One region of the Vibrio gallaecicus genome, then DNA from elsewhere that is predicted to be linked to it. Evidence: riboswitches for the same ligand, from Rfam matches in the RefSeq annotation. Region 1 holds a riboswitch; the other holds the start of a gene.
What was found. Region 1 has a riboswitch for lysine ahead of lysC (lysine-sensitive aspartokinase 3). Riboswitches for the same ligand answer to the same signal wherever they lie in the genome.
Positions count from the first base shown of each region.

Region 2: linked by a shared signal. The riboswitch ahead of OCU78_RS08560 (Na+/H+ antiporter NhaC family protein) and the one ahead of lysC (lysine-sensitive aspartokinase 3) in region 1 are both predicted to bind lysine.

Region 1 covers NZ_AP025490.1:369,887-376,153, forward strand. The annotation lists gene metH (methionine synthase) at 1-3,192, shown strand, start outside; gene lysC (lysine-sensitive aspartokinase 3) at 3,271-4,641, opposite strand; lysine riboswitch at 4,746-4,922, opposite strand; gene OCU78_RS01665 (pyridoxal-phosphate-dependent aminotransferase family protein) at 5,097-6,236, shown strand.
Region 2 covers NZ_AP025490.1:1,983,140-1,989,406, reverse strand. The annotation lists gene mnmA (tRNA 2-thiouridine(34) synthase MnmA) at 1-452, opposite strand, end outside; gene OCU78_RS08575 (hypothetical protein) at 656-925, shown strand; gene OCU78_RS08570 (inosine/guanosine kinase) at 1,029-2,333, shown strand; gene OCU78_RS08565 (H-NS histone family protein) at 2,430-2,840, opposite strand; lysine riboswitch at 3,225-3,402, shown strand; gene OCU78_RS08560 (Na+/H+ antiporter NhaC family protein) at 3,516-5,117, shown strand; His leader region at 5,321-5,456, shown strand; gene hisG (ATP phosphoribosyltransferase) at 5,511-6,267, shown strand, end outside.

The DNA.
Region 1 (6,267 bases):
GCTTACTCTGAGTCAACCCGTGCACTTATTAAAGGTGGTGCGGACCTTATCTTAATTGAAACTATCTTTGATACTCTTAATGCTAAAGCTTGTTCTTTTGCTGTTGAAACCGTATTCGATGAAGATGGTATTATTTTACCAGTGATGATCTCCGGTACAATTACTGATGCTTCAGGGCGAACTCTTTCTGGCCAAACAACAGAAGCTTTCTACAATGCTTTACGCCATGTAAAACCGATATCCTTTGGTCTTAACTGTGCATTAGGTCCGGATGAATTACGTGAATACGTGAGTGAACTCTCTCGTATTTCTGAATGCAGTGTTTCTGCTCACCCAAATGCTGGTTTGCCTAATGCTTTTGGTGAGTATGACCTTTCCCCTGAAGATATGGCAGAGCATGTTAAAGAATGGGCTGAAAGTGGCTTCCTCAACCTAATTGGTGGTTGTTGTGGTACTACACCAGAACATATTCGTCAAATGGCAGAGGTCGTTGAAGGCGTTAAACCTCGCCAGTTACCCAACATTCCAGTAGCTTGCCGGTTGTCAGGCTTAGAGCCTCTTACTATTTCAAAAGAATCTTTATTTGTTAACGTTGGTGAACGAACCAACGTAACTGGTTCTGCACGTTTCAAACGATTGATAAAAGAAGAACTGTACGATGAAGCATTGAGTGTTGCTCGCGAACAGGTTGAAAATGGTGCACAAATCATCGATATCAACATGGATGAAGGTATGCTTGATGCAGAAGCTTGCATGGTTCGCTTCTTAAATCTATGTGCTTCAGAACCTGAGATATCTAAAGTACCAGTCATGGTTGATTCTTCAAAATGGGAAGTAATTGAGGCAGGTCTTAAATGTATTCAAGGTAAAGGCATCGTAAACTCCATCTCTTTGAAAGAAGGCAAAGAGAAATTTGTTGAACAAGCTAAACTTGTGCGACGTTATGGGGCTGCTGTCATTGTGATGGCATTTGACGAAGTTGGTCAGGCTGATACAAGAGAACGAAAATTAGAAATCTGTACGAATGCCTATAACATTCTTGTCGATGAAGTTGGTTTCCCACCTGAAGATATTATCTTTGACCCGAACATTTTCGCTGTTGCTACTGGTATTGATGAACATAACAATTATGCGGTTGATTTCATTGAGGCTGTCGGTGATATCAAACGAGATTTACCCCATGCAATGATATCAGGCGGCGTGTCTAACGTTTCATTCTCATTCCGAGGAAATAATTACGTACGTGAAGCTATTCATGCCGTATTCCTATATCACTGTTTTAAAAATGGTATGGATATGGGGATCGTTAATGCTGGGCAACTAGAAATTTATGACAACGTTCCTGAAGACTTAAGAGAAGCAGTTGAAGATGTCGTTTTAAACCGTCGTGATGATTCGACTGAACGCTTGCTAGATATTGCGACAGAGTACTTAGAACGTGCTGTTGGAAAAGTTGAAGACAAATCAGCGCTGGAGTGGCGAACTTGGTCTGTGGAGAAGCGTTTAGAGCATTCTCTAGTCAAAGGGATTACTGATTTCATTGTCGAGGATACAGAAGAAGCTCGCGTGAATGCTTCTCGCCCTATTGAGGTAATTGAAGGTCCCTTAATGGATGGCATGAACGTTGTCGGTGACTTGTTTGGTGAAGGTAAAATGTTCTTGCCTCAAGTGGTTAAATCCGCTCGAGTAATGAAGCAAGCTGTTGCTCATTTAGAACCTTTTATTAACGCGACTAAAGATGTGGGAGCCACAAACGGTAAGATCCTACTTGCAACAGTTAAAGGTGATGTTCACGATATCGGTAAGAATATTGTAGGAGTTGTGCTTCAGTGTAATAACTATGAAATTATCGATCTTGGTGTCATGGTTTCTTGTGAAAAAATTCTTAAAGTAGCCAAAGAAGAAAATGTCGACATTATCGGTCTTTCGGGGTTAATTACTCCCTCTCTTGATGAAATGGTTCATGTTGCCAAAGAGATGGAACGACAGGGTTTTAAGCTTCCATTGCTCATTGGTGGTGCAACAACATCAAAAGCGCACACCGCTGTTAAAATTGAACAAAACTATTCGGAGCCAGTTGTGTACGTTAACAATGCATCTCGTGCCGTAGGTGTGTGTACTTCTTTGCTGTCGGATGAACTAAAACCTGATTTTGTTGAAAAGTTAGAGTTAGATTATGAGCGGGTTCGTGATCAGCATAATCGTAAAAAACCAAGAACCAAACCAGTATCCTTAGAAAGAGCAAGAGCTAATCGAGTGAATATTGATTGGGCTAACTACACACCGCCAGCTCCGACTAACCCTGGTGTTCACATCTTTGATGACTTCGATATTAAGACGTTACGAGAGTATATAGATTGGACTCCTTTCTTTATGACGTGGTCGTTAATGGGTAAATACCCTGCAATTCTTGATCATGAAGAAGTCGGTGAAGAAGCTAAGCGTTTATATAAAGACGCAAATGAACTGCTAGATCGAGTTGAGAAAGAAAAATTACTCGAGGCTCGTGGTATGTGTGCGATGTTTCCAGCCAATAGCGTTGGTGATGATATTGAGGTTTACACTGATGAGTCTCGAACTGAGGTACTCAAAGTATTGTATAACCTTCGTCAGCAAACTGAAAAACCGAAAGGCTTTAACTACTGCTTATCTGATTACATCGCACCTAAAGAAAGTGGAAAACCAGACTGGATTGGTGGTTTTGCTGTGACGGGTGGTATTGGTGAACGTGAATTGGCTGATGAATATAAAGCGAATGGCGATGATTACAATGCCATTATGATTCAAGCTGTCGCGGATCGCTTAGCCGAAGCTTTTGCTGAGTACCTCCATAAAGAAGTGCGTAAGAATATTTGGGGTTATTCTCCGGATGAAAACTTAACCAATGATGATTTAATCCGCGAAAAATACCAAGGTATTCGCCCAGCACCTGGTTACCCAGCTTGTCCAGAGCATACTGAGAAGGGAACGTTGTGGGAATTAATGGATGTTGAGAAGGCAATAGATATGTCTTTAACAACTAGTTACGCCATGTGGCCCGGCGCCTCTGTTTCAGGTATGTACTTCTCACACCCTGACTCTCGCTACTTTGCTATTGCTCAAATACAACAAGACCAAGTGGAAAGTTATGCTGATCGCAAAGGTTGGGATATGTTAGAAGCTGAAAAATGGTTAGGTCCAAACATTAACTAGTGTTATCTGGACTGATATCGATTAAAAAGGGTTGCTGATGGGCAACCCTTTTTATTTTTTGAAACGTTTAATCTGAGGTTAGTCTTCAAAAAGCTCTTTGTGTAATTTTTGGATAGCAGCACGAGAAACCGATTCATGAAGCAAGAAGCATAAGTTATGCGGGCTTGCTCCATAGCAAATCATTCGCAAGTTAAAATCTTCTAGTGTTCCGAAAACTTGTTTAGCATAGCCTTTACTCTCACTCATATTGTTACCAATTAGAGCAACTAAACATAGGTTATGTTCTATATCTACAGTACATAACTCTTCCAGCTCTTTTCTGGCGATTTCTGGAAGCTCGGGAGCGCCACCTGATGTGTCTGTTTGATCAAGAGTTAAAGATACGCTGATCTCTGACGTGGTGATTAGATCTACAGATATCTTATGTTTTGCGAGAATCTCAAACACTTTGGCTAAAAAGCCATAAGCATGGAACATGTTAGCACTGCGTAAAGTGACCATTGTTTGATTACAACGTAAAGCTAAAGCTCTGAATAGAGGAGAGCTTTCCACTTGCTGACGAATCCAAGTTCCTCCTTTTTCAGGTTCTTTAGATGAGCCAACGAAAACAGGTATTTGATGACGTAAAGCTGGTACAAGGGTTGAAGGGTGTAGAATTTTTGCACCAAAATTCGCCATCTCAGAAGCTTCACTAAAGCTAATTTCAGGAATAGGAGAGGCTTTTGGTGCGATTCGAGGATCGGTTGTGTAAATCCCAGGAACATCGGTCCAAATTTCTAGCCCAGATGCTTGGACAGACTCTGCAATTAATGCTGCTGAGTAATCACTTCCACCTCGACCTAATGTTGTGGTGTTTCCGTCGCTGTCCGCACCTATGAACCCTTGTGTGACAACTACTTGAGAATGACACAATGGGATTAGCTTTTCTGTTGCTAATGATGAAATCTCATCTAATAGCGGTTCAGCTTTACCAAAAGCATTGGTTGTTCTTAGTACTTCACGAATATCAAAGCGCACAGCTTGCGTGCCTCTTTCGCGCAATATTTGAGCGAGAAGGTGAGTTGACATTAGTTCACCACAAGCAACAAGGTGATCGGTGAGTTTTGCACTCGACTGGAATGATGCAGCTTCTGCGGCGCTAGCGATGTTATCTAAAATGGTGTGAATATCTTTTTCAACGGCAACAGGATCAGCAAGCTCATCCAAAATTGCATGGTGAATTTCAGTTAATTGGCGGAGCAGTTCTGATCTGCGAGTTTTATCTTGAACACCATTGGCAAGTTCGACTAAAAGATTAGTTACGCCTGAACAAGCACTGCTCACTATGAGTTTTGTATTTGGGTTGTTTTCGATAATAGCAGCACAACGGCTCATTGATTCAAAGTTGGCAACACTTGTTCCACCAAACTTAGCGACATTAAAAGAACCAGCTACATTAATTGCGCTCACGATGTTTCTCCCACGACTTCCTAAATAAAATTACGGTTGGTAATCCAACATCCAATGTTTGAAGAGAGTTTTTGAGCAATTAGAGAGGTATTAATAGAATTGTAAACCTCAGAAGCTCTTCACCATATAGAAATGATGACAGTCGACGGGATTCAACCCAATCAACCGATAACACGAGCCCACATGCTTGTATTATCTCGGCATTGCTCCCCCTGAATATTTTGTATTGGAAATGAGGTTCCACAAAATATCTGCCTGGGCAATGCTCCTCTTCTGCTTGATAGCCATTTCATTGAACGTTTTTGTGATAAGAATGTCAATCGGTAACTGAATATAAATAGTAAATTAAATTTAACAACTTTGTGACACTGGTTTGACCTCATACTTACGGCTAATTGATGCCTGTGAAAAATTGTTTTAGTGTGGATATCTAAATCACTGACTCAGGGATGCACATGTCTAGTTTTCACTCTCCAAATTCTCTCCAAAGCTTTATTCCTCCTCAACGAACGTTAATGGGACCAGGACCTTCCGATATTTCGCCTCAAGTTCTTCAAGCGCTTAGTCGCCCAACTATAGGTCACCTTGACCCTTTATTTATTGGCATGATGGATGAACTTAAGCAGCTATTGAAATATGCCTTCCAAACTGAAAATGAATTCACAATTGCTGTCTCTGCGCCAGGTAGTGCGGGTATGGAAACCTGCTTTGTTAACTTGATAGAACCAGGTGAAAAAGTCGTAGTTTGCCGAAATGGTGTCTTTGGAGAACGCATGCGTGAAAACGTAGTACGTTGCGGTGGTGAAGCCATTTTAGTTGATGATGAATGGGGTGCTCCTGTTTCTGTTGAAAAAATCGAGCAGGCACTAAAAGCCAACCCTGATGCAGTTGCAGTGGCATTTGTACATGCAGAAACTTCTACAGGTGCACTTTCTGATGCTGAGGCTATTTCTCAGGTTGCAAGGCAGTATGATGCGCTTTCTATTGTTGATGCTGTGACTTCTCTTGGTGGTGTGCCTTTACTTGTTGATGAGTGGCAGTTGGATGCAGTTTATTCAGGTAGTCAAAAATGCTTGTCGTGTGTGCCAGGGCTATCTCCTGTGACCTTATCTAAAAAAGCAGTGGATAAAATACAAAAGCGTGAGACCCCTGTACAAAGTTGGTTTTTAGACCAAAGCCTTGTCTTAGGATATTGGAGTGGAGAAGGGAAGCGTAGTTACCATCACACGGCTCCTGTAAATAGCTTATATGCTCTACATGAATCCTTAGTTGCGCTTAAAAATGAAGGGCTTGAACAAGCTTGGGCAAGACATCAAAGCATGCACAATAAGCTAAAGGTTGGGCTTGAAAAACTAGGCTTTTCGTTTGTGGTTTCTGAAGGTAGCCGCTTACCTCAATTGAATGCTATTTATATACCTGAAGGCACTGATGAAGCTAAAGTTAGAGGAGACTTACTTGAACAGTACAACCTAGAAATTGGCGCAGGGCTGGGTTCATTAGCTGGAAAGGCTTGGCGTATTGGTTTAATGGGCTATGGTGCTAGAAATGAAAATGTTTCTCTATGCTTGAGAGCTCTAGAGGAAGTAATGAACTAGCTGGTAACTAGTTGATTTATCTCTTTACATA
Region 2 (6,267 bases), 1.6 Mb from region 1:
GGTTTTTCGCCAGCATCTAGCTGCTCTTGAGTTGGGAAAGTACGGCGAACGTAATGACCCATTGCAATGTAGTCTGCGTCTAGCACTTCATCCGCAAACTCTAAGAATGCTTTGAATTTGATCTCTTTATTGCAAAGAATATCTGGATTAGGCGTTCGACCTGCTTTGTATTCTTCTAGGAAATATTCGAATACGTTGTCCCAATATTCTGCAGCAAAGTTAATTGTATGTAGATGAATACCTAACTTGTCACATACCGCTTGTGCATCAGCAAGATCTTCAGCTGCTGTGCAGTATTCTTCGTTATCGTCTTCTTCCCAGTTTTTCATGAAAAGGCCTTCTACCTGATAGCCTTGTTGCTGAAGAAGATACGCCGATACTGACGAATCTACACCGCCGGACATACCGACAATTACTTTCTTTTCGCTGTTTCCAGAGCTGATATCTGACATGTCTAAACACCGTTACAATTACTTGGTCGCAGATTCTATCAGAAAGAGAAACAACGTGACAGATCCGAGACCAGAATCACAGTTTCAATTGCGCAAATAGTGCGCTGACTTTCTTGAGGAATCTCATGAGGCGAGGTGACTCGCTAGGATGTCAGAAGTATATGTGGCATAGTCGCACGAAATCCAAGACCTGAGATGAAAAAATGTCTGAACAAAACGAATTTATGCAAGAAGAGCAGTTAATTGAAATTATTGAAAATCAATTAGAAGACGGCCAGCCAGTTACAGTAAAAGAAACGTTGATGCGATTAATGATGACAGGGACACCTCGTGAAGATGCAATTGCTGCGATGGCGTGTGCACTTGCTATTGAAGTGTTCGATGTAATGAAAAATGGCGCTGAGTTCAATCAAAAGCGCTATAAAGAGCATTTAGATATGCTACCAGATTTAAGCTTCATGGAAGGTGAATAAAAAAAACATAGAGCAAACGTTTGCTATAGTTTCAAAGATTGCCGCGTTAAATATAGCGCGGTAAAATCCGCCCCCTATTTCCCCCTTGACTTAGACTGACCCTATGAAATTTCCTGGACAACGTAAATCAAAGCATTATTTTCCTGTTCATGCTCGTGATCCGCTAGTAAGCCAAGCGCATGAAAGTAAGAAAATGTCTCGTACGCATATTATCGGTATTGACCAAACATTGGTTGATATTGAAGCTAAGGTGAGTACTGACCTCATTGAAAAGTATGGTCTAAGCAAAGGGCACTCACTTGTTATTGATGACAAGTCAGCTGAAGCATTATACCAAGAGCTTAAAGAGAGCTGTTTAATTACCAATGAATATGCAGGTGGAACAATTGGTAATACATTACACAACTACTCAGTATTGGCGGATGATCGTTCAACACTATTGGGTGTAATGAGCCAAGATATTAAAATTGGTAGTTATGGTTACCGCTATTTATGTAATACATCAAGCAGAATGGACCTGAATCATTTACAAGGGGTGGATGGTGCCATTGGTCGTTGTTTTGCTTTAATAACAGAAGATGGTGAACGTACTTTTGCAATCAGCGAAGGTCAAATGAATCAACTTCAACCCGAAACCATTCCTGAGAAAATATTCAAAAATGCTTCTGCTTTGGTTTTAACTGCATATTTGGTTCGTTGTAAACCTGGTGATCCAATGCCGGAAGCAACAATGCAAGCAATTGAGTACGCTAAAAAATACGATGTACCTGTTGTACTAACTTTAGGTACTAAATTTGTTATTCAAGATGATCCTGATTTTTGGAAAGACTTTCTAGAGCAACATGTGAGCGTTGTTGCGATGAATGAGGATGAAGCTGAAGCATTAACTGGTGAAAGTGATCCCCTTGCCGCATCGGATAAAGCCTTGGATCTTGTTGATTTGGTTTTATGTACAGCGGGTCCTGTTGGCTTATTTATGGCTGGTTACACGGAAGATTCAGCAAAGCGTGAAACTTCTTTGCCTCTATTACCAGGTTCTATTGCTGAATTTAACCGTTATGAATTTAGTCGACCAGCTCATAAGGATTCATGTTTAAACCCAATTAAAGTTTATTCGCATATTGCACCTTATATGGGTGGACCCGAGAAAATTAAGAATACTAATGGGGCGGGTGATGCAGCATTATCTGCATTGCTTCATGATATGGCGGCGAATAAATATCATAAATCGAATGTACCTAATTCGAGCAAGCATCAGCATTCATATTTAACTTACTCATCATTCTCACAAGTTTGTAAATATTCAAACCGAGCAAGTTATGAGGTATTAGTTCAACACTCACCTCGTTTATCTAGAGGCTTGCCGGAACGAGAAGACAGTTTGGAAGAAGCATACTGGGAAAGGTAGAGTATATATTCTAAATATAACCTACCTGATACAGGTGAAAAAACAAAAAGGCTCCTAGTAGGAGCCTTTTTATTATTTAAACCAATTAAACATTAATTAGATAGCGAAATCTTCAAGAGACTTTCCAGAGTTCAGTAAGTCTTGGATAGCTGAAGGAGTACGACCTTGACCAGTCCAAGTCTTCTCTTCACCGTTTGTATCTACATATTTATATTTTGCAGGACGTGGTGCACGCTTTGCTTTCGGGCCTTTAGATTTAGTTTCACCAGAAAGTGCTGCAATTAGATCTGCCACATCAATACCATCTTTTGCTATTTGTTCTGCAATTGCTGCTAATTTTGCTTCTTGTTCAGCTTTTGCTGCACGTTCTTCAGCTTCAGATTCTTGACGCTCTTGAACTACTGTAGTTAGTTTATCTAGTGCTTCTTCTAATTGCTCAAGAGTTAATTCACGAGAGAATGCACGGAGGCTACGAATATTTAATAGAGTTTTAGTTAATTCTGACATGATATTTCCCATCAAGATGATTTTATTTAACTACCTAATAATAAACAGTGGTTTAAAATAAAACAAATAATATTTCATTTAATAAGTAATTAAATCTATTTTAAAACACACAAAACGAATAAGAATAACTGAATTTTGATAAGTGAATATTATAGGTAAAAATAATATGTATATATAAATTGAAACAGCTTTTTTATATATGTAATTAGTGGAATATTACCTGAGTCACTTTATTGATTGGTTCAAGATAGAAGGTAGCTTTTAATTGAACTTTCTTAGAATGATATGTTGCAATGTTTATCTCTATGAGTACAATTGCGGCTACCTGATGCGATAGCTTAGTAATATTATTGTTAAATTATAGTAACAATAGTGGATAATGTCGTCGCACGTAGAGGTGCAATTATAAAAAGTAATTTTTGTTGGGGTGATGCCAATGAACAAAAATGAAAGGTCTAATTGCCGAAGTAAATTGTATATCTAAGCAATTTGCTGGGGTTGTGCTCAATAGGTACAACACTGCCATAGTCTTAATTTTAAACTATGGAGCGCTACTGTGGGGTTGGGTGAAGTGTTCACTTCCCTTTCGCTTAGTTCAACATGACTTTGATAAGCTGTTATCAAAGTCATCTGCAGTAGATCTCTAGCCAAATAATAAACTGGTTTTTGAAGATCATGAATTTAATAGATTTTGCAACATCTCCTCTTTCTTTGCTTCCGCCCATTGTGGCTTTGAGCCTTGCTATCATCACACGTCGGGTACTTGTCTCGTTAGGTGTTGGTATTGTCATGGGTGCGCTTTTATTAGCTGATTACTCGTTAGGTAATGCTGCTGGCTATATTGGGACAAAAGTTTCTGGTGTCTTTATTGAAGATGGCGGAATTAATACTTGGAACATGAGTATTGTCGCGTTCTTGTTACTATTGGGTATGATGACGGCATTACTGACGTTATCCGGTGGTACACGCGCTTTTGCTGAATGGGCTCAATCACGAGTAAAAAGTAAACGTGGCTCTAAATTGCTAGCGGCTTTCTTAGGTGTGTTCATCTTTGTTGATGACTACTTTAATAGTTTAGCGGTTGGTGCCATTTCACGCCCAGTGACAGACCGCTTTTATGTATCCCGTGCAAAGCTAGCTTATATTTTAGATTCTACAGCGGCTCCAATGTGTGTACTAATGCCAGCATCAAGCTGGGGTGCTTACATCATGACAATCATTGGTGGCATCTTAGTCACTCATGGTATGACTGATTACTCAGCTCTTGGCGCTTACATTCGACTTATCCCAATGAACTTCTATGCAGTATTTGCTTTACTGATGGTCTTTGCTGTTGCTTGGTTTGGTCTTGATGTCGGCAAAATGCGTGACCACGAGATTGAAGCTTCGCAAGGTCGAGGTTTTGATGGCGATGAAAGCAACAATAAAGATGCAAGAGATCTTAATGAAGAGCTAGGCATTGAAGAAAGTGAAACAGGTTCTGTTGCTGATCTAGTGATGCCGATCGTTTCTTTGATTGTCGCAACCGTTGCTGCAATGATGTATACGGGTGGTCAAGCACTTGCGGCTGATGGTATCGCTTTCAATCTTCTAGGCGCATTTGAAAATACCGATGTTGGCAAGTCTCTTGTTTACGGTGGTATCTTAGGTTTACTTGTAGCACTTGGTACTGTGTTTAAGCAAAAGCTGCCAACAATCGATATTGTGAAAACAATGTGGATCGGTGCTCGTTCAATGTTTGGCGCCATTTTGATTCTGGTATTTGCTTGGACGATTGGTTCTGTAATTGGCGACATGAAAACCGGCGCTTACTTATCTTCATTGGTGCAAGGTAATATCGACCACCATTGGCTACCTGTTATCCTGTTCTTACTTGCTGGCTTAATGGCTTTCTCTACAGGTACTTCATGGGGCACATTTGGCATCATGTTACCAATCGCAGGTGATATGGCGGGTGCAACAGATTTAGCGCTAATGCTACCAATGCTAAGTGCAGTATTAGCGGGTTCAGTTTTTGGTGACCACTGTTCTCCAATTTCTGATACGACCATTCTTTCTTCTACTGGTGCTCGTTGTAATCACATTGACCACGTTTCTACGCAGTTACCTTATGCGTTATCAGTAGCTCTTGTTTCTTGTGTAGGCTTTATTGCGCTAGGTATGACAGCGTCAGTTGCCATTTCATTTGCAGCAGCATCAGCAACCTTTGTTGCCGTGTGTTTTGCCTTGGCGTATTTCTCTCGTTGCAAAATGGCAAACTGCGCGAGCAAAGCATAAGATTAAAAGCTTATACTTAAATAGAAATTAATCAGTTAAGGGAGGCGGAAGCTTCCCTTTTTTTATGCTTGTTAAGTTTATTCTTAATTAAGTGAAAAAACTTAGAATAAATGGTTGAAAAAGCGTGTCACCTTAGTTAGTGTGGAGACAAGACAGCAAACAACATAAGAGCTGATAACTATGCGTAAATTTGTAATGAACATTCATCATCACCATCACCCTATCTAGTCTTTCGGGGAGGTTTACGTATACCCGGGAGCAATTTTACTCCCGGAGGTTAAGTCAAAGAATTTAGATTTAAACCCTCGGGATGACAAAGTCTCCCGAGGGTTTTTTAGTTTTAGCTATTTAAAATTATTCAATAAATTCAATATTTTGCACAGGGATATAGCAATGCAGACACAACGCCTAAGAATCGCAATTCAAAAGAAAGGTCGCTTAAGTAAAGAGTGCCAAAACTTACTAAAAAAATGTGGTGTTAAATTTAACATCATGGGAGAGCAGCTTGTTGTTCATTCACTAAATATGCCAATTGATTTGTTACTTGTTCGTGATGACGATATCCCAGGTTTGATCATGGATGGTGTAGTGGACCTTGGTTTTATCGGAGAAAATGAACTTGAAGAAGTTCGTCTAGATCGTAAAGCTTTGAATGAACCGTGTGAGTTTGAAGCGTTACGCCGTTTAGATTTTGGTGGTTGTCGCCTCTCTATTGCGATCAATAAAGATGAAGATTACAACGGCCCTCAAGACTTAGCCGGTAAACGTATTGCAACAACTTACCCGCAGCTACTTAAAGCTTACATGGATGAGCAGGGCGTAGATTATAGTGCTTGTATGTTAACTGGTTCAGTTGAAGTTGCCCCTCGTGCAGGTCTTTCTGATGCCATCGCAGATTTAGTTTCAACAGGTGCAACGCTTGAAGCCAACGGTCTGAAAGAAGTGGAAGTTATCTTTAAATCAAAAGCGACTTTGATTCAGCGCCAGGGTGAATTTGATGCAGATAAAACGGCATTAATTGAAAAGCTTCTGACTCGTATGCAAGGCGTACAGCAAGCTAAAGAATCAAAATACATCATGCTTCACGCACCGACTTCCCAGTTAGAACAAATTAAAGCATTACTACCTGGTGCAGAAGATCCAACTGTAC